Regions from separate parts of the Citrifermentans bremense genome, predicted to be linked through region 3. Evidence: riboswitches for the same ligand, from Rfam matches in the RefSeq annotation. Region 3 holds a riboswitch; each other region holds the start of a gene.
What was found. A riboswitch is a leader RNA that binds a small molecule or an ion and turns the genes downstream of it on or off. The one in region 3 is predicted to bind molybdenum cofactor.

Region 1 (5,153 bases), 1.4 Mb from region 3:
GTTCCAGGAGAGCATACCCGCTTGGGCGGAATCCTTGAGAAAGGTAAGTGCTTTCAGCATTTCAGCCTCCTCCTACCAGCGGGAACAGGGACAGGGTGTCCTGGTCGGCGAGCTTGGAGTCGAGTTCCCCGTGCCTGCCGTTCAGCATGACGATACCGATCTCCTCTTCGGTAAGCCCAAGGCTCAGCACCACGGCCCGCACCTCGGTCCCATCCGGGAGTTCCTGCTCGGCCACCTTGAACCTGCCGTTTCTAAATGTCGCGAAAAGCTTGAGCGTGATTCTCATGTGGCACCTGCGAATTCGTGGGTAGAAACGAAAAAGCCCGGCGTGACTTGCGTCACGCCGGGGAGTGGCGCGTTTTTTAGAAGTTCCAGAACTCGTCGAGTTCCGCGTCGGTGAAGTCCCATACCGCGTTGTGCGGCGCCACCGGCTCGGTTTTGAAGAAGTCCGGCAGGCGGTCGTGCACGTTGGTGAGCCCCGCTTCCTGGTTGAACTTGCGCTCGAGCTTCAGGACATGCTTGCCCAGGTTGGTGACGTCGTCGCCGGTAAGGGCGATGTCGAAGCGGGCGTTGATCATGTCGATCAGGGCCGGGAGGCACTCCGGGATGTCCAGGGCCGGGAAGGCCACGAAGATGCACATGCCGGTGGAGTCGACCGCAGCGGTCGCGATCTGCAGGTTGCGGGAAAGCTCGACCTGGCCGTCCTTCTTGAGCGGATCGACGTAGCCGCCGACGTTCAGGATGTTGGTGGCGATGGTGTAGCCGGAGGTGTGGTCGGCGCCCATGGTGCTGGTCGCGTAGGTGACGCCGATACCCTTGACGGAGCGCGGGTCGTAGGCCGGGATTCCCTGGTTCTTCACGACCGGTACGCGGGTGACGCCGTAGGTGCGGCCGACGGAGCCGGCGCCGCCACCCAGGATGCGGCCCAGGGCGGTCCCTTTGCCGATCTCTTCGGTCAGAAGGCGCAGCATTTCCTTGGAGTCGCCCCAGTTGAGGATGCCGGCTTCCATGGCGACGCCGAACATGACGGCGGTCTCGATGGAGTCGATCCCGATGTCGTCCATCAGGTTGTCGGCACGGGCGATGTCGTCCAGGTTGTCGATGCAGCAGTCGGCACCAAGGCCCCAGATGGTCTCGTACTCGAAACCGGAGGTGACGTACTTGCCGTCCTTGTCGTTGTAGACCTGGGAGCACTGGATGATGCACCCTGCGTGGCAGCCGTGCTTCACCTTACCGCCGCGTGCCGCGATGGTGTCGTGCATGGTCTCGCCGGAAATCTTGTCGTGCCCTTCGAACTGGCCGACGGTGAAGTTCCTGGTCGGCAGGCCGCCTGCTTCGTTCAGGATGTTGACGAGGACGTTGGTGCCGTAGGTCGGCAGGCCTTCGCCGGAAACCGGGTGGTCGAGAAGCGCCTTGGAGAAGGCCCTTGCCGCGGTCTTGAATTTCTCCGGATCGGCGATGGTCACGGGTTTCGCGCCCTCACCGTCGATGGAGATGAATTTGATCTGCTTGGAGCCCATGACTGCGCCCAGGCCGCCACGGCCGTGGCTGCGGATCTTGCTGTCCGGGTCCTTCACGGAGATGTTAGCCGCGGTCATCTTAAGCTCGCCGGCGATGCCGATGGTGAGGACGCCGGTCTTCTTGCCCAGGCGCTGCTCAACTGCATCGATGACGGCGAAGTTGCCGGCGCCGAGAAGTTCTTTCTCCTCGTTGATGGTGACGCCGTTGATCCCCACGGCGAGGTTGTACCAGGTGCCGGATTTCGGCGCGCCTTCGATGATGAGGGCCTTGATGCCGAGTTTAGCCAACATCTGTGCCGCGGTGCCGCCGGCGTTGGACTCCTTGATGCCGCCGGTAAGGGGGCTCTTGGCGCCTGCGGAGAGGCGGCCGGAGTTAGCTGCAGCGGTGCCGGTCAGAAGGCCCGGCGCGAAGCAAAGAACGTTCTGCGCGGAAAGCGCATGGCAGGTCGGCGGCACTTCAGCGGCCACGATGGTGGAGGTAAGCGCGCGGCCGCCAAGGCCTGCCCAGGCTGCCGGAACTTCTTCGATCTTGGTGGTGAGGTCGGTCATGTTGACGCGAAATATCTTATCCATGCTTTTCAAGCTCCCTATTAATTAGTTTCCGGCATCGGTGCCGGCGCTCCTTTCCAAGAGGGAGGCTCCGCCGTTTCCAGCGAAACCCGTTGGCCTGGCTCCGTGAGGGTGATCCCTTTTAGGCTGCGCATGGCTCGGAGGATAATGACCCCTCCCCGGTGAAGGGGAGGGGAGGTTTGCTGCGATGCTGCTGTCTCTTACATTGCGTCCTTGAAGATCTGGACAACCTGCTCGAGGGTTGCCTTGCGCGGGTTGGTGAACTGGCAGGCGTCTTTCTTCGCGTTCTCAGCCATGATGGTCAGGTCCTCTTCCTTGACGTTGAGGGCCTTGAGGCCGGTTGGGATGCCGATGGAAGCGGAGAGGGTGCGGATCCTGTCGATTGCCTTCTGGCCTGCTTCGGTCACGGAGAGGCCGTCGACGTTCTCGCCGAGTGCCTTCGCGATGTCAGCGAAACGCTTCGGGCAGGCGATCAGGTTGTACTGGCTGACGGCCGGGAGCAGGATCGCGTTGCAGACGCCGTGCGGCAGGTTGTAGAAGCCGCCCAGCTGGTGAGCCATGGAGTGAACGTAGCCAAGCGATGCGTTGTTGAACGCCATGCCTGCCAGGTACTCGGCGTAAGCCATCTTGTCGCGCGCCTCGAGGTCTTCGCCGTTGGCGACTGCCTTGGAGAGGTACTCAGCGATCAGCTCGATTGCCTTGATGGCGCAAGCGTCGGTGATCGGGGTGGCGATGGTGGACACGTACGCCTCGACGGCGTGGGTCAGTGCGTCCATGCCGGTTGCCGCGGTCAGTGCTGCCGGCTTGCCGACCATGAGCAGCGGGTCGTTGATCGCGACGTTCGGGGTGCAGCGCCAGTCGACGATCGCCATCTTAACGTGGGTGTCGGTGTTGGTGATGATGCAGAAACGGGTCATTTCGGACGCGGTGCCTGCGGTGGTGTTGATTGCCACGAATGCCGGCATGGGCTTGGTGGTTTTGTTCACGCCTTCGAGGTCGCGGATGTGGCCGCCGTTGCCGATGACCATGCCGATGCCCTTGGCGCAGTCGTGGGAGGAACCGCCGCCCAGGGAGATGATCGCGTCGCAGCCGTTGTCCTGGTACACCTTGACGCCGTCATGCACGTTGAGGTCGGTCGGGTTGGGCTCTGCGCCGTCGAAGATGACTGCGGAAACACCAGCTTCTTCAACCTGGGACTTGATCTTGTCGGCAACGCCCATGGCCGAGAGGCCCTTGTCGGTAACGATCAGCGCCTTGGATGCGCCCAGCGCCTTGATCTGGCCACCGGTCTCTTTAGCGGAACCAATACCCATCAGTGATACTGTCGGAATGTAGAAACCGTACGTCTGCTCTCCTAATGCCATTTGTCTTTCCCCCTGTTGTTGTGTCCGGATTTCAAGCCCGGTTGTTTAACCATTGAGTAGGTCCATGTTGCATACACTGTCCTAAAACGGTTTTCTAGGTTATCGCAAACCCCATACCAGAATTTGCCAGAGCCGCATTTTTTTCGGCATCTGTTATTTTTTTGCCAGATACCGTATACTTAACCCGCACCATGTTTACACCACTTCTACCCCCGGTTTTCCGGCTCGCTCTGAAAAGTAACAGATGTCGTGTTCCATTATGGAGCGATTGCTCCGTTGTGGCACGGTTGTTTTGGTCAGTGATACATCATCTCATCACCGCCTCGAAAGCTCCCCCGCAGCAGCTTCAAAAATGCTTGTTCCTCATGTATTCACTATGTTAGTCCCCCCTCTCTCCTTCCTTTCGCTTTTTTGTGTGACGTTTTGCAGCAGTTGGTACCGATATTGCCTTTGTATACAAACAGGCAGTTCACGAGGCGGATCCCTTTATTCAAAAAAAATCCCCCCCAACCTCCCTTCGCAAAGGGGGGAGATTAAGAAATGGGAGTGGCGGCATGGCACTGATCGATACCTATGGCAGGCGCATAAACTACTTGAGACTCTCGGTCACGGACCGCTGCAACATGCGCTGCAGCTACTGCATGCCGGCGCAGGGCGTGGAGAAGCTTGAGCATAAAGAGATGCTGAGCTACGAGGAGCTCTATCGCGTGGCGGGCGCCTGCATAGCGCAGGGCATAGAGAAGATCAGGGTGACCGGCGGGGAGCCGCTGGTGAGAAAGGGGATCGTGCCCTTCCTGGAGCGCCTGGCGCGGGTGCCCGGCTTGAAGGAGCTGGTGCTGACCACCAACGGGCTGCAACTGGAGGAGATGGCGCTGCCGCTCAAGCGCGCCGGGGTGGCGCGGCTCAACATCAGCCTCGATTCGCTCAAGCCCGAAGTCTTCGCCCGCATCACCCGCGGCGCCGACCTGAAGCGGGTGCTCTCGGGTATCGAGGCAGCGGAGCGGACGGGTTTCAGCAACCTGAAGATAAACATGGTGGTGATGCGCGGGGTGAACGACGCCGAGATCCTGGACTTCGCCGCCCTCAGCGTCACCAAGCCGTACACGGTGCGCTTCATAGAGTACATGCCGACCCTGCTGGACGAGGGATGGAACGCGCAGAGCATGCCCGGGAGCGAGATCCTCGCGCGGATCGCGGAGCGCTACCCGCTGCTCCCCATGGTCGGCGCGGAGATGGCGGGCCCGGCCCGCAACTTCAAGATTGAGGGGGCGGCCGGAGCCATCGGCATCATCACCCCGGTTTCCGGCCACTTCTGCGAGAGCTGCAACAGGATCAGGGTCACCGCCGCCGGCAGGATGCGCGGCTGCCTCTTCTCCGACCAGGGGGTGGACTTGAAACCGCTTTTGCAGAGCCTCGACCCATACCGGCTCCAGGAAGAGATCCGGCGCATCGTGACCCACAAGCCGGGACGGCATCACATAGCCGAGCCCGAGGCGGAGAAGATAACGGTCAACATGTCCCGCATCGGCGGGTGAAGCAGGGGCTAGGGGCTGGGGACTGGGGGCTGGCAACAGCACCAGAAGGATCGGAACTGGGACCAGCATCGGGAGCAGGGAGGAAAGAGATATGTCGGGTTCAATAGTCGCGGTAAGCATGAGCAAGAGTAAAGGGGAGAAGAAGACGCCGGTGGAGTCGGTGC
Region 2 (5,153 bases), 910 kb from region 3:
AGATGACCTCGTAACAGATGCCGCCGGTTGCGTCGCGGCCGGTTTTTTCGATCAGGCGCTCGTTCATGAACTCGAGGCGGTAGTCCGGGGAGCAGATGTACATCAAACCGTCGAATGCCTCGACCATGCCGCGGTAGCGCGCCTCGCTGGCGCGCGCCTCGTTGCGGCTGATCACCAGCTTGGCAAGGGCCAATAGCAGCAACAGGAACAGGCTCGCGGAAAGGAGCACCATCATGGTGAAACCGTAGCGCGACAGGAAGGTCTGCGGCTTGTTGATGACGATGCTATCCGACGGCAGCTTCGAGACCGGTATGCCGAAGCGCTTGAGCTCCGTGTAGTCGAACATGTACTGGTTCGGGCTTGGCTGCAGGCGCGACGGGAGGCGCTCCCCCTTGAGCAGGGCTACGGCCATCTCCGCGGCGGCCACTCCATGCTGGCGCAGGTTGACCAGCCGGCCGCCGACGATCCCGTACCCCAGGTTGAATTCCCACCCCCCGTACACCGGAGCGCGGCTCGCGTCCGAGATGCGGCGCAGCGCCTCGACGCTGGAGATGCGCACGCCCTTCTCGTCGGGGACGAAGGAGGCGAAGTAGACGATCACGCTCCCTTGGGGAATCTGCTGCACCTCGCGAATCAGCTCTTCGAGCCTTTTCCCTGCCAGGTAACTGAACGCGGCGCGCGACTGGAAGCGGCTCGCCGCGGCTTTGAAGCTCGCGCTGTTGAGGGTTCCGGTGATGGAGTCGTCGTGGATGACCACGATGCGCCTGCTGTCGGGGTGGAGCCTGAAGATCAGCTCCAGCGTGTCCGCAAAGCTCGGGGTCTCGTCTATCCCCGAAAAGTCCGGGCGGTCCTTGATGCGACCTGCGTCGAAATCGTTGGTGCCGCAAAAGACCACGGGGGTGTTGCCGAAGAGCCGGTCACGGTGCTTCTCCACGACGTTGAAGGCATAGTCGTCGGTGGCGACGATTAAATCGAACTGTTTTTTCTGGAACTTGAAGTTGAGTGTATCCAGCACCCGGCGGTCATACTCCGGACCGCTGTAGTTCTTGGAGTCAAGGTACTCGATGGTGATTTCTGCGGCGGGGTAGGTTTTGCGGAGGGTCTCGCTGAAGCCGGCGATGATGCCGTCCGACCCCTTGTACCCGGCGTGATATGAGTTGATCAGCAGGATCTTCTTGTGCTGCAGCGCCTCCGGCCCTGCACCGGTTTTAGAGGACGCCGGTACCGCAAGCACCGGAAACAGCAGACAGGAGAGCAGCAGGCAGGAGAGCAGAAGGAAGGGGAGGCGTTGGAACATTTTCATACTCTCTGTTGTCTCCGTTCAAAAGGGTATGACTGTCAAAAAAGGACGCGGTTCCGGCACTATACACGATCTGGCGCTTTTGTAAAAGGTTTTCGGGCGGTTGAACTGCTGAGCCTCAAGGGGAGATTGGCTTGCTATAATGTGCTGATGCAAAAAAGCATTGGATTCCAGACCCGCGGTTCGGGAGGGGATGATGAGCAAGAAGGAACAAGAGCGCAAGGCGACGACGGAGGGGGAAGAGGCGATGGCCGCCGTGGTGAACCGCAACATCGCCGCGCTGCTGGAGAGGCGCCAGGCCGAGGAGCGGAAAAAGCCCGTGCAGGAGCGGGTCGCCGATGCCATAACCTCTTTCACCGGAAGCATGACCTTCGTCTATATCCACGTGCTCCTGTTCAGCGGTTGGATTCTGATCAACGTGTCGTGGCTCCCCATTTTGCGTCCCTTCGACCCATCGCTCGTCATCCTCGCCATGGTGGCCTCGGTCGAGGCGATCTTTCTCTCCACCTTCGTTCTCATCAGCCAGAACCGGATGCAGGCATTGGCCGACCGGCGCGCGGAACTGAACCTCCACATAGATCTGCTGGCTGAGCACGAGGTGACCAGGATCATCACCCTTTTGACCGCCATCGGGGAGCGCCTTGGGGTGGAGGAGTCGAGGAACCCGGAGCTGGAGGAGCTTGCCAGGGACGTGCAGCCGGAAAAGGTCCTCGACACCATGGACCAGGTGGAGCAGGAGACGGCGGAAAAGGCGCCGCTTGGCACGGAAGAAGAAAAATGACCGCCTTCGAAAAAATCGTTAGCGTATACCGTTTTCCTGTGTTATTCCACTGGGCCAAATTTATCGAACTCTCCGAGCTCTGCCGCCTACCGGGTCTTTTCCCCATGGCGCCGAGCCAACGGGTGTCGCTGGAAACGGCGGCGCCTCTCTTTTGGAAAGGAGAGCCTTGAAGCAGTACCGGTAATTATTCCGGTTGCTTACGGCCTCTTTCCATCTTCGGAACGGGGCATTTTTTTGTCCACCGTTGTATACCTGTGGTTATAGCGAATGGGAGTGCAGGCATGCGGATATTGATAGCCATAGACGATACCGACAACCTGGAGAGCCGGGGGACCGGGGAGATCGCTTCCCTGATCGCGGACGGGTTGGAGCAGCGGGGATGGGGCTCGTGCAGCTTCGTCACCAGGCACCAGCTCTTTGTCCACCCGGACATCCCGTACACTTCGCACAACAGCGCCATGTGCTTTTACGCCGAAATCGGCGAGGGGGCCCTGGCGCCGGTGACGGAGTTCGTATCGGATTTCCTCGGGCGGGAGTCCGCGCCGGGGTCCGATCCCGGCCTCTGCGTGGTCGTGCCGGAGCGCGTGACGTCGGAAGACGAGCTGATGGCCTTCGGGCGGCGGGCGAAGCGTGAAGTGATCACCATGGACGAGGCCTACGGCCTCGCCCGGCGGCTCGGGGTGCACCTCTCCCAGCACGGAGGGACCGGGCAGGGGGTGATCGGCGCGCTGGCGGGGGCCGGGCTTCGTCTCTGGGGGAACGACGGGCGGCTCAAGGGGGCGCTGGAGTTCGCGCAGCCGTGCCCGACGCTGAGGGTCGCGGAGCTGCTGCAGCATCCCCTGGTGGATGCGGTCCGCTGCGCCGACGGCGGTGCCCCGCACGAGGATGACCTGGTCTCGATAGGCGAGAAGCCGAAGACGGTGCTTTTGGGCGGGAGCTCGGTGTTGCTGGTCTCTCCGCTTGATGACGCGTCTGCGGCCCGCTGGCAGACGCTGCACAGAAAGCGGCTCAGGGGGTACTGACCGATGTGGCGCACCGATGCCATGGGGGGAAGGGAATTTCTTCACGGAAGGGACGCGTGGCAGGCAGCTGCCCGGGCGGCCGAGGAGTGCGCCGCCTTTGCCGCCGACGTCGACGAGGAGCTGGTCGCCGAGGAGGAGCGCTCCTGCTACAACTGCCGCTTTCGGCGCTGGAGCGCCACGTCCTTTAACTGCCTGAAGGAGCGCGTTTAAGCGCCTGCCAGGCGACAAGGAGGCTTTCTGGATCATGTTTTTCTCAGAGTCGAGGGCCTGGGCTACACCCACCGGGGGGCTTGCGAACCGGCACTGTCGGGAATTTCCTGCAGCGTAGGCCAGGGTGAGTTCGTGGCCCTTACCGGCAACTCCGGAAGCGGCAAGAGCACCCTTTTGCTCGCCCTAGCCGGGCTCTTGCAGGAAGGCTCACTCGATGGGAGCGTCTCCCTTTTCATCGCTTCGGATGCCGCAGCCATGCGCCGGGAGGTCGGCATCGTCTTCCAGAACCCGGAAGCGCAGATGCTTTGCGACACTGTGGCGGAAGAGGTGGCTTTCGGGCCGGAGAACCTCTGCCTGCCGCCGGACGAGGTGGCCTTGCGGGTGAAGAAGGCGCTGCGGGCGGTACTTTTGGAAGGTGAGGAGGGGCGCAGCACGGAGCGGTTTTCCGCGGGGCAAAAACAGCGGCTTTGCATCGCCTCGGTGCTCTCGATGCAACCCTCGCTGCTGCTTCTGGACGAGCCGAGCGCCCAGCTCGATGTCCGGGGAAAGCTGGAGCTTTACGCCACCCTGTCGGAATTGAAGCGGAAAGGGCACACCATCATAATGGCGGAACACGACCCGCGTCCTTTCGCTTCCCTCATCGACCGGTACCTGACTCTGGACCGCGGCAAGCTGGTGGGCGACGGAACCTCACCCCCCGCCCCGGTACACTACCGGCCGAAGTCATGGCTGCTCCCCTACTGCACCTCCCTTTACGGGACAAGGCCCATACTCGACGTTTCCGGGCTCTCGCTCTCCTACCCGGAAACCGGGGAGGTGCTCAAGGGGGTGGATCTCAGGGTAAACCGCGGCCAGCGGGTGCACCTTTTCGGCGGCAACGGCGCCGGCAAGTCGAGCTTTTTGCGCTGCCTGGCCGGAACGCTTCGCCCCGACGGCGGCAACGTCCGGATCGCCGGGATGCAGAACCCCCGTGCCGGAACGCTAACCGGGAAGGTGGGGATGCTGTTCCAGAACCCGACGCGCCAGCTCTTCACCGAGAGCGTCTGGCACGAGGTCGCCTTCACCATGCAGCGGCTGGGGTGGGACCGTGAGGAGATCGACCGCATCGTCGCCGAGACCCTCTCCTTCTGCGGCATCGCGCACCTGGCGCAGCGGGCCCCTCTTACCCTCTCCTATGGAGAACAGCACCGCGTCGCCCTCGCCGCGGCGATGGCGCCGCGCCCGTCGCTGCTTTTATTGGACGAACCGTTTGCCGGGCTCGATTTCCCGCAGCGCCTGAGCCTCCTCTCGATCCTGGGGAGGATGCCGGTCAGGTACGACACCACCGTCCTGATCGCCTCTCATGACGGGCTCCCCGACCCGCGCTGGGCCGACTGCAGCTTCGTGCTGGAAGGGGGGACGATTGCCGCAAAGTAACGCCAACCCACGCAGGTCGCTTAGAAGCTGTGACTACGCCTGCCAGTTCACCTGCCACGACTCGGCGGTACACCGGATGGGGGCGGGGTGGAAGATCGTGCTGGGGATGGTGCTGAGCTTCCTTGCCGCCGGGGTACGTGCCCCGGGGATGCTGGCCCTTCTGGTCGCGGCGACCCTGATCTACTACTTCGCCGCCCGCCTGACCCTGGGGGATTTGTGGCGCGACATCCGCCTGTTCGCCTTTCAGGCGGCGCTGGTGATCCCGCTTTACTGCCTGCTCGAAGGGCCCGCTAAGGGGCTTTGGCCCGGGGTGAGGATCTCTTCCCAGATCATCCTCTTCTACCTCCCCGGCGCCGTTTTCCTGCGTACCACCCGCACGGTCGACGCCATGAAGGGGCTGCGCAGGGTGGTCCCCTACCGGCTC
Region 3 (5,153 bases):
GCAGGCCGGAAGATTGATGGGGAATATAGACTGCATGTACTGAAGCCTGACTGTTTGAACTTCGAGGGGAGTCCGGCACTGGTCGCAATGCCAGTCGCTCCCGGCTCCGGACTTGACCCATTCTTTCGTGCTTCCGCTCGACTTCAGCACCATCCTGTGCGAATAGGCGGTGAAGACACGAAAGACCTCACCGTTCTGGCTGTACTCCACCCAATAGGTGACCGATTTTGGGCGGTAGAAGGCGAGAGCACGGCCAGTGCCACGGTGGACCAGTTTCTTCCCGGTCGCCTCGGCGTGATGGATGACTCTTTGCACGTCGCCTCTCTGGATCAGGCGATCCTCCAAAAGGCGCTCACCCTCATCGGAGACATCTAAAACAATCTGCTCATAAGAGTTCATAGGTTCTTTCATCCAGATGCATCTCCCCCCGGCGTTAGCCGGGGGGCTCGTGTTGTATTAACGGTTCTGCAACCCGAAGCTATCCCTTCTTTGCCATGCGGGTGACGGTGTCTATTACCGTTTGCAACCCATGTTTCTTTGCGAATTGTTCGAGGCCGATCTCCATCTGGGTCATATTCGGTTTTTCCTCTTCCACTTCCTCTTCGCGTTCCTCATAGCTCAGGGCGTCGACCAGACACCACTTGACGCAGATCGGCTCATCTTCGCCATCGCACATGTCGCACTTGAGAGGAAGGCCGGAGTCAGGTTCCTTGAACAGGTCCCTTGCCGGGCAGGAAGCCCTGCAGGAATCGCACTCCCGGTATTCCTTGCCGTCGATTATGTACTTGTTTCTCCCCATGCACTCGGCTTCGGTATACTCGCCGGCGAAAACGGGAAGCCAGATGTCCCCCAGCCGGTCGGTGATGATCTGGATGCGGGACCGTCCCGGATTGTTACTGCTGTAGGGCGGAACCGCGTGGAAAGCCGAGCACATCACCTCACAGGTCCGACAACCGTTGCACTTGTCCGCATTGACAGTGATAGTTCTGATCTTTTTCTTAATTTTCGCCATTTTTCAGTATCCCCCTCATTTCCAAATCGTTAGCGACGTAGCCCAGACCCAGCTCTTCCAGCTTTTCTCTAGTGGGAATACCGTCTTCGTTCCATCCCTTGTATTTGTAATAGGTCGACAACAGTTCTTCTTCCAGTTCCGGGAATCTCTTTTTCCAGTGATCCTGTGGCGGCTTCTCGTCGGCCCTTCTGATCCCTTTCCTGTTGTTGTATGCCCTGTGGAGGTTCCGGTTCCTGTTGGCGATTTCTTTCAGCCCATCCTCGTCCAGGTCCATTCCGGTCGCGGCAGAGATCAATTTGGGGTAGTTGTGAATGTGGTAGGGAGGTTTCAGGCAGAACGACGACATGCCGCAGCACATACCTACCGCATCGTCGATGTTGTGCATCATCTCCATCCAGTCGACGATTTCGGAGCACATGTCAGGCGTCGGATAATAAGGGATCGACTTTTCTCCCCTCAGTTCCCAGTCCAGCACATACTGCTTGAACCCTTCGTGGGGAATCTGGGGCCAATCCCTTACGAACTCCTCTCTCTGCTCCATGGTCGGAAAAGCAGACTGGGGCCACTGCCCTTCCATCTGGGTGATGCTTATCTTCTCGTTGGTGGAGTACATGAGGAAATAGAGCGGATCCAGCGTTCCGAGCTTGACCGGGAGCTGCTCGTGCTTCTTGATGGTGTTGTGATCGAAGGCCTCGGCGCCGTTGCCGATCTTGCGGGCGGCGAAATAGACGCCGTCAGCCAGCACGTCGCCGATTCCTTCCCGCCGCACGACCCTGTCGAGGAGCCAGAAGAATCTCCCCTCCTTATCCGACGGGCAGCCGGCGAAGTCCTTGTCCGTCAGGATGCCGGCTTCATAAAGTTCAACGGCGAAGGCCAGAATTTGGGGAGTAGAGAAGGAGTCGACGCCATACTCAGTGGCGCGTTGAAGTATTTTCCAGGAAAAGTCCAAGTCATCGACGTAGGCCGCCATTGCATAGGTGAGTTTCCCGAAGCACTTCGCCATGTATCTCGGCGTGTCTTTGTGGGATATCAGAGCCCCGCAATGCGTGGGACAGTTAAAGCAGCTTATCAACCGCTTTACCGCGGCGTGCTGTGACTTCGACCAGGACTCGTCGATTTCTTCGGTCCAGAAGTCTCTTCTCCGGGTGCGTGCATTGCCCCAGGCAAAGTTCTCTGTGTGCCACTTTTCGTCCGTGTGCAGCATCTCCTGCGGAGACCCGATGCCGGACAAGATGGTCATCACGTCCTTGATGGGGTTGGCCCATCTGTACTTGATGTAGTCCGTCACCCCCTTCATCTGTTCCATAAACTCATCTGGCCGGGCGAGATAGATGTCCTTTGTCCCGCGAACGGCAATTGCCTTTATCTTCTTGTCTCCCATGACAGCGCCGCCGCCGAGCCTGCTGGCGCTCGACCTGGACTGCTCGATGGAAGCCGTGAAGACGCGGTTCTCCCCGGCAAGGCCGATGGCTGCGACCTGGGCTTTGGGCAGATTCAGTTCTTTGCGGATGAGTTCCTGAGTTTCAACAGCGCCTCGCCCCTGCAGATGCGAGGCGTCGCGTATCTCCACCTTGTCGTTGTTGATGTACAGGTACACCCAGTTGGGTGACTTGTTCTTGAAGATCACCTTGTCATAGCCGGCGTATTTGAGTTCAGCTGCGAAAAATCCCCCCATCATCGGGTACGCCAAGGTTCCAGACTGCGGCGAAACGAAGGTGACGACAGAACGGTTGGCACTGAAAGCAGGCGTAGCGTTTAAAAGACCGGTGCTGAAGATAAGGTGATTTTCAGGGTCAAAGGCCTTAACCTCTGGCGGGACCCTGTCCCAGTGTTCCTTGATGCTGGTACCCAACCCGCCAAGATGAAGTTGCATCAGCTTGGGGTCGGTCGCTACACGCTCGATATTTCCCGTCGCCAGGTCGATTTCCAGATAGTATCCTGCCTCTGCATATCTCATTTTTACCTCTCTTTAAATGTTCACATTCCATGTCTTGATGTCGGTTTTATCTACCAATGCGCTCGTATCGTCCCTCCTTGGACTCTCCGCGTTTCATTCACCCTCTTCCACCCGGAGGCAGGTCCTGACTGAATGCTGGCAAAAGCCTCCGCACGGTTCATTGATGCTGATTCCCTGCCTGCAAAGATTTTGTTCCATCACCTTAGGGTCGACCGCCACCCGATCTATGTTTCCTGTCATGATGTCTACTTCGAGATAACATCCAGCCTCTGTGTATTTCATTTTCCTTTCCTCCTCCCTGTTTTTTGATTTGGTGATCAGCCAATGATGTCGATCTTTGCTGTTGCGTCTGTTGATAGTCGCCAGCGACCGGCGCCCGGTGAGCGAGGTTGGACGCCTCCTACGAAAAAAGGGGCATCTCTGGATAGAGAGGCCCCTTTACGGTCCGGACGCACTCCGGCCGTTGGGGTCTCCTTTGCAAAAGGGAGGCACCGCCGTTTCCAGCGATACCCATAGGCCGGCCCGCCCTGAGGGAGATCCCTTTTAGGCGCCACGGCTCGGAGACTGCTTTTCTGATTTTTGTGGCAGCAAACCCGCCCTCGCTGCGGGTGCGGCTTCTAGTACAACAAACGCAAAAGGGGCGTCTCTGGATAGAGAGGCCCCTTGACGGCTCCGGACGCACTCCGGCCGTTGGGGTCTCCTTTGCAAAAGGGAGGCACCGCCGTTTCCAGCGATACCCGTAGGCCGGCCCGCCCTGAGGGGAAATCCCTTTTAGGCGCCACGGCTCGGAGACTGTTGTTTAGATTTTTCCGCCGCTAAATAAGCTTCCGGGACAGTTACACGACCCTGAGCAGAAGACAGCGTTCCTTGCGGTTCCGGCTCCTGCCGGGTTCACCGCTACAATTTGGGTAAAAAGGTACTTTAATACCATAATGGTGTCAAGCAAAAACAGGAGGGTATAGGAAGATTCGCAGAGGTAAAGATAATGGTCGCACGATATGAGTCTTTCCTACTGGATCAGCATAGACGGTACTGCAACAGAAGCAGCACTGTGCCTGCCAGATATATTGACAGCATACTGATTATATGCATAATGGCACACCTGCCGCGCAGGGCTGTGGTATACTGCCGTTTTTTGCAGCTGCTATAACAGCAACACCGCATCGCTTGCGCGCCGGGGTAACCGCTTCGAGAGAAGGGGGCTTTACATGCCAGCAAGAACACCGATCGAGATAGAGAAGACTCTGGGGTTTCTCCTGTCGAAGGCCTATCAGCGCGCCAGCCTCATCTTCAAGGAGCACTTCGACGATTACGATTTAACTCCGCAGCAATTCGGCCTCTTGGGTTTTCTGTGGCGCGAGGACGGCCTGAGCCAGTCTGTGCTCTCGGCCAGGAGCCAGATCGACAGGACCACCATGGGGGGGCTGATCGACAGGCTGGAAAAGGAGGGGCTCGTGGCAAGGCAGGCGGACCCGGACGACCGCCGCGCCTATCGCATCTGCCTCACGGAAAAGGGGAAGGCGCTGCAGCCGGAACTTACGCCGCTGGCGCTGAAAGCCCAGCGGAAGCTGGTAGCCAAACTGACCCCTGAAGAACAGGAAACCTTGAAGTCGCTGTTGGAAAAGATCCGCAGCTGATCCTGGAGCTTTCATGCGAAGAGCGTTGATCATACTGGCATTGATGGCCCTCACTGGAACAGGCGCGGCAAGGGCCGAGACCCTCACGCTGAAGGAGTGCCTGAACAAGGCGGCTGCCAGCAGCAGGGGACTCAAGGCGAACACCCATGATGTCGCGATCGCCCAGGAACAGATCGCCATCGCCCGCAGCGCAAGGCTCCCCCGGGTGGACCTGCAGGCAGGCTACACCGCCCAGCTTGACGCACAGGCCGTGAAATTCGGCAACGTCGTCCAGGAAACCCAGGATCCCCGCTACCCCTTCCTGAACCTCAGCATCTACAACACCCTGTACGATTTCGGCCGCACCGGCGCGCGCGAGGCGAGAGCCCGTCTGCAGCGCGATGCGGCGCAGTTCTCCCACTCGGGCCAGGAGCAGGACCTGTTCCTGGAGGTGGTGCGCGCCTACTTCGGCATCCTCGCCGCGGATAAGCTGGTCGGCGCAGCCAACGACGAGGTGGTCCAGATGACCGCCCACCAGAAGACGGCGCAGGCGCTGTTCGAGGAGGGT
Region 4 (5,153 bases), 590 kb from region 3:
GGAGGGGTGCTCCTCAACAATAACCAGAAGCTCGTGGACCGGATCCGTTCCGTTGTTTATGAGGGGGCGCGCAAAAACGGCAGTGACGTAGGTAACGCCACCATCTTCCAGGGTGACATGAGGATCGCCACCAACGTCCCCAACACCGACGGCAGCCGGGCCGTCGGCACCAGGCTCTCCGCGCCGGTCCAGGAGCGGGTGCTCCTCAAGGGGGCAAAGTGGGTCGGGCGCGCATACGTCGTGAACGACTGGTACCTGACCGCGTACGAGCCGATCCTCTCCCTGCAGGGGGTCCCGATCGGCGCCCTCTACGTGGGGATGCTGGAAAGCCAGTACTCTGCGGTCAAGATCGACATGGCCGTCCTTTTGAGCTTCGTCCTTTTGGTGAGCGGGCTGGTCGGGGTCTCCATGGCCGGCTTCCTGGGGAAAAAGCTCTCCCAGCCGATACGCGAACTCGATTCACTGGCGCGCCGGGTGGCAGCCGGCGAGCGCAACGTGAAAAGCAGCATCGATTCCCGGGACGAGATCGGGGACTTGGCGGGGAGGTTCAACGACATGAGCCGCTCGCTCGTTGAGCGCGAGGACAGCATCATCGAGCTCAACCGCAACCTCGAAGAGAAGGTGCAATCGAGAACCGCCGAGCTGGAGGAAAAGAACCGGCTCCTGGTGCAGACCAGGGAGGAACTGCTGCGAGTTGAAAAGCTCGCGGCGATAGGCGAGCTTGCGGCTGGGGTCGCCCACGAGATCAACAACCCGATGGCGATCATCCGCGGCAACACCGAGCTCTTGCAGCTCTCGGTGCCGGAGGACGCCCCGATACGGGAGGAAGTGGACACCATCTTTCAGCAGGTAAAAAGGGTGGAGCGGATCGTGTCGAACCTGTTGAAGTTCGCCAGGCGTGAGCAGATGGAGGCGGGCGCGGTGCGGCTGAACGAGCTCCTGCACGAGATTGTCGGCCAGATCGGGCACCAGGTGCCGCTGGAGGGAGTGGAGATAGTAGAGCAGTACGCGGAGAACGTGGCGCAGGTGGAGGGGGATGCGGACCAGTTGCGGCAGGTGTTCACCAACCTGGTTCTGAACGGGGTGCAGGCGATGCCGGCAGGTGGCGTGCTTACGGTCCGGACCCGCCCCCTGGGGGCGGAGGGGGGATGCGAGGTGAAGGTGGCGGACACCGGCGTCGGCATAGCGCTGGAGAACCTGAGGCAGGTGTTCAACCCCTTCTACACCACCAAGGCCAACGGCACCGGCCTTGGGCTTTCCGTCTCCTACGGGATCATCCGGGAGCACGGGGGGCGCATCGACGTCGAGAGCGTCCCGGGCGGGGGGAGCACCTTCACCGTGTTGCTCCCGCGCTCCCAGGCCGCGGGACCCTAGAGTACCGTCACCGCATCGCCGGGGCGCACCACCCCACCCTTCAGCACCTTGGCGAAGATCCCTTCCTTGGGCATGACGCAGTCACCGGCCTGGTAGTAGATGGCGCAGCGGTTGTGGCACTCCTTGCCGATCTGGGTCACCTCTAGGAGTGTCTCACCCAGCTGCATCTGGGTCCCTATAGGGAGATGCACCAAGTCCACCCCTTCGGTGGTGATGTTCTCGGCGAAATCCCCCTCTTTCACGTCGAGCCCCAGGGCGACCATCTTGGCGATGCTCTCCTGTGCCAGGAGGCTCACCTGCCGGTGCCAGTCCCCCGCATGGGCATCACCCTCGATGCCGTGGTTTTCCCGCAGCGTGACCTCGGGGACCGGCGTTTTCCGCTCTCCCTTGTTGAGGCTCACGTTCACCGCGATGATTTTTCCAGTCATAGATGACTCCTTTGTTGAACCTGTCTATATCTCTGCAACCTCAATTCCTGGACCAACCTACCCCTTGATCACCCGCCGACCCTGGACATGGCGAACGGGACCGTTTCCGCTCCCTCGTCCGTCACCTCGTGGCGCCCGGGCTTCGCCGCGACGATGCGCTGAACCTCCCGGCGCAAGAGCGCGTCGTCGCCTGTGGCCAATACCGGCCGCAGGTCCACGCCTTCCCCCGAGAAGAGGCACCCCTTGGCGATTCCCGAGGCGGTCACCCGCAAGCGGTTGCAGCCGTTGCAAAAATGCCCGGTCATGGCGGTGATGATCCCAAGCGACCCCTGCGACCCCTGCACCTTGAAGTTCTTCGAGGGGCCGGAGCGCTCGCTGTGGCTCACCTCTTCGATGAGATAACGCGCGCCGATGCGCTCCCTGATCTCAGCACCCGGGACGCAGAGTTCGCGCCAGTCGGCGTCACCGCAGGTCGGCATGTACTCGATGAACCTGACCACGTAGGGACGCTTCATGGTCAGTTCCACGAAGTCGAGGATCTCGTCGTCGTTTATGCCGCGCATCACCACCACGTTGATCTTGTGTGGGGAAAAACCGGCCTTTTCAGCGGCCTCCAGCCCGTCCAGGACGCGCTGGAGTTCGCCGCCGCGGGTGATTTTCGCGAAGGTCTCGGGCTTGAGGGAGTCGAGGCTGATGTTGAGGCGCTGCACCCCCGCTTCCCGCAACCCCTGAGCCATCTCCTTCAAGAGCAGGCCGTTGGTGGTCAGTACCAGTTCCTTGAGCCCGGGAAGCGCACCCAGCCGCTCCAGGAAGGACAGGATCCCTTTGCGGACCAGGGGCTCGCCGCCGGTGACGCGGATCTTCTCGATCCCCGCAGCCACCGCTTCGGTCGAGATGCGCAAGAGGTCGGCGTAGGAGAGGACCTCCGAATGGTCCAGCTTCTCCACCCCCTCTTCCGGCATGCAGTAGCGGCAGCGGAGGTTGCAGCGGTCAGTGACGGAGAGCCGGAGGTAGTTGATGCGCCTGCCGTAAGTGTCTATCAGTGCCATAGCTAAGCTTCTTCCCCAGAAACCGTCGGCTGCCGCCGACGGCTGGAATGCGAAAGTGACCGCCCTCCCCCAGTGAGTTCCGGCGGCATGCCAAAAACCATACCCTGTTTGATGGGGGGAATGCAATCCCTTAAAAATCGGTGGACAACCGGCAGATGACGGGTGAGAAAACGTATACGCAGCTGTAGGAAGAAGGCTATAATGGTATAAGAATGCGATTTTACGGGGAGTTATTTTGGCAGGCGCAGCGAGAAGAAAGCCGCAGTGGAAATTCTGGGAATAATATAATTTTTTATTTTTCGACAAATGTGTTATGGCTTAAGCAAAATCAGTAGCTAGTCTCCGAGCCGCAGCTTTCTAAAGGGGTGTACCCCCACGAAGCCGGGGCCGTTGGGTGCTGCCGGAAACGGCGCCGCCTCCCTTTTGGAAAGGAGAACCGCCGCCGCTGTCCGCGCACGGGGTCCTCTCCTTTTGGGATGTGGGCCCTTTTCTTTTCCCATTCCACTGCGAAGAGGTAACGATGATGAATTACGAACTTGCCCGGCGCACCATTCTCGAAAAAGTCGCACCCGCCGGGGTCGAGCGGGTCATGCTGCTCGAAGCGGCAGGAAGGATACTGGCCGAGGACTACGCCGCTCCCAGCGACATGCCCCGCTGGGACAACTCCGCCATGGACGGCTTCGCCGTGAAAAGCGCAGGCTGCGCGCCCGGGACCGTGCTCAAGGTGACCGACTACATCCCGGCAGGTGTAAGCTCCGGCGACGCGGTCGCGGAAGGGTGCGCCGCGAGAATCATGACCGGCGCCCCCATCCCCCCCGGGGCGGACGCCGTAGTCCCCATCGAGGAGACAGAAGCAACGGATCAAAGCGTGAAGCTGCTGCAGCAGGTGAAAAAGGGAGACCACATCCGCTTTCAGGGGGAGGACGTCGGCCGAGGCGACCTGATCATGCCAAAGGGGACCCTGATCGGCCCGCCGCAGGTGAGCCTCCTCGCTTCCTTTTCCGCCGCCATGGTTCCGGTGTACCGGCGCGTGCGGGTGGCGATCCTCTCCACCGGGGACGAACTGGTGGAGATCGGCACGGAACCCAAGGAGAGCCAGATCGTCAACAGCAACGCCCTGGCCCTTGCCTGCGCCGTCAAGCTCTGCGGCGCGGAGCCGGTGATCCTCGGCATCGCCAGGGACAACAGGGAAAGCCACCTGGCCTATATCGGCGAAGGACTGAAAGCGGACGTGCTGATCACCTCCGCGGGCGTTTCCGCCGGGGACCGCGACCTGGTGCGCGAGATCCTGGCGGAGTTAGGGGTAGTCGAAGAGTTCTGGAAACCGGGAGTGAAGCCCGGCGGCCCCACCGCATTCGCCCTCATGGGGAGTAAGCCGGTCTTCTCCCTCCCAGGTAACCCCGTTTCCACCATGATCACCTTCGACGAATTCGTCCGCCCCGCGCTTTTGAGGATGATGGGGCACGAGAAGGCGCTGAGGCGGACCGTGCGCGGCTATTTGAAGGAGGGGACGCGCAAGAAAGCGGGGAAACTGAACTTCCTGCGGGTGCAGGTCAGCATCGAGGAGGGCCGCTACCTGGCCAGCACCGCCGGCGACCAGAACACGGGGATATTGAAGACCATGCTCCGCTGCAACGCGCTGGCGCTGCTCCCGGCAGACCGCACCGAATTTGCCGCCGGCGAAGAGGTCGAGCTGCACCTTTTGGATCCCACCCTGGAAATGGAGGCCTGAGATGTCTTTCAATCATTTCGACGCAAGCGGCAACGCCATCATGGTCGACGTAAGCGAGAAGGTCCCGACGCTTAGGACCGCAATAGCCGGAGCGGTACTTTCGCTCAAGCCGGAGACCGTGCAGGCGATCGTCTCCGGGCGGGTAGCCAAGGGTGACGTCCTGGGTGTGGCACGCATAGCGGGGATAGCCGGGGCGAAGAAGACCCCGGAGCTGATCCCCCTCTCCCACCCGCTGGCGCTGCACCACGTCTCGATCGAGTTCGAGGTGGACGAGCAGAAGGGTACCATCGCCGTCCTGGCGACTGTACGCGCCTTCGAGCGGACCGGGGTGGAGATGGAGGCGATGGCCGCGGCGACGGTGGCCGCCCTCACCGTCTACGACATGTGCAAGGGGAGCGACAAGGGGATCGTGATCTCGGAGGTCAAGCTCCACTACAAGGAAGGCGGCAAGAGCGGCGTCTTCAAGAGAGAAGCGTAACAACGCCAAAGGAGATTTTTCCATGCGAGCAGCGATACTGACCTTGAGCGACCGTTGTTCCACCGGCGAGCGGGCCGACGGCAGCGGCCCCG

Region 1: linked by a shared signal. The riboswitch ahead of GEOBRER4_RS14050 (aldehyde ferredoxin oxidoreductase family protein) and the one ahead of GEOBRER4_RS08280 (aldehyde ferredoxin oxidoreductase C-terminal domain-containing protein) in region 3 are both predicted to bind molybdenum cofactor.
Region 2: linked by a shared signal. The riboswitch ahead of GEOBRER4_RS04080 (hypothetical protein) and the one ahead of GEOBRER4_RS08280 (aldehyde ferredoxin oxidoreductase C-terminal domain-containing protein) in region 3 are both predicted to bind molybdenum cofactor.
Region 4: linked by a shared signal. The riboswitch ahead of GEOBRER4_RS10755 (molybdopterin molybdotransferase MoeA) and the one ahead of GEOBRER4_RS08280 (aldehyde ferredoxin oxidoreductase C-terminal domain-containing protein) in region 3 are both predicted to bind molybdenum cofactor.

Annotation. Positions count from the first base shown of each region.
Region 1 covers NZ_AP023213.1:3,217,356-3,222,508, reverse strand. Annotated here, with positions in the region: gene GEOBRER4_RS14060 (HesA/MoeB/ThiF family protein) at 1-60, opposite strand, end outside; gene GEOBRER4_RS14055 (MoaD/ThiS family protein) at 62-286, opposite strand; gene GEOBRER4_RS14050 (aldehyde ferredoxin oxidoreductase family protein) at 363-2,093, opposite strand; molybdenum cofactor riboswitch at 2,124-2,245, opposite strand; gene GEOBRER4_RS14045 (iron-containing alcohol dehydrogenase) at 2,291-3,454, opposite strand; gene moaA (GTP 3',8-cyclase MoaA) at 4,009-4,989, shown strand; gene GEOBRER4_RS14035 (MOSC domain-containing protein) at 5,081-5,153, shown strand, end outside.
Region 2 covers NZ_AP023213.1:950,533-955,685, forward strand. Annotated here, with positions in the region: gene GEOBRER4_RS04070 (ABC transporter substrate binding protein) at 1-1,303, opposite strand, end outside; gene GEOBRER4_RS04075 (DUF1003 domain-containing protein) at 1,497-2,081, shown strand; molybdenum cofactor riboswitch at 2,140-2,259, shown strand; gene GEOBRER4_RS04080 (hypothetical protein) at 2,363-3,103, shown strand; gene GEOBRER4_RS04085 (hypothetical protein) at 3,107-3,313, shown strand; gene GEOBRER4_RS04090 (ABC transporter ATP-binding protein) at 3,371-4,729, shown strand; gene GEOBRER4_RS04095 (energy-coupling factor transporter transmembrane component T family protein) at 4,716-5,153, shown strand, end outside.
Region 3 covers NZ_AP023213.1:1,859,849-1,865,001, reverse strand. Annotated here, with positions in the region: gene GEOBRER4_RS08290 (DVU_1557 family redox protein) at 1-411, opposite strand, end outside; gene GEOBRER4_RS08285 (4Fe-4S dicluster domain-containing protein) at 479-1,012, opposite strand; gene GEOBRER4_RS08280 (aldehyde ferredoxin oxidoreductase C-terminal domain-containing protein) at 999-2,969, opposite strand; molybdenum cofactor riboswitch at 3,424-3,544, opposite strand; molybdenum cofactor riboswitch at 3,651-3,772, opposite strand; gene GEOBRER4_RS08275 (MarR family winged helix-turn-helix transcriptional regulator) at 4,178-4,606, shown strand; gene GEOBRER4_RS08270 (TolC family protein) at 4,620-5,153, shown strand, end outside.
Region 4 covers NZ_AP023213.1:2,445,996-2,451,148, forward strand. Annotated here, with positions in the region: gene GEOBRER4_RS10740 (cache domain-containing protein) at 1-1,374, shown strand, start outside; gene GEOBRER4_RS10745 (MOSC domain-containing protein) at 1,371-1,802, opposite strand; gene moaA (GTP 3',8-cyclase MoaA) at 1,871-2,851, opposite strand; molybdenum cofactor riboswitch at 3,180-3,301, shown strand; gene GEOBRER4_RS10755 (molybdopterin molybdotransferase MoeA) at 3,372-4,583, shown strand; gene moaC (cyclic pyranopterin monophosphate synthase MoaC) at 4,585-5,061, shown strand; gene GEOBRER4_RS10765 (MogA/MoaB family molybdenum cofactor biosynthesis protein) at 5,084-5,153, shown strand, end outside.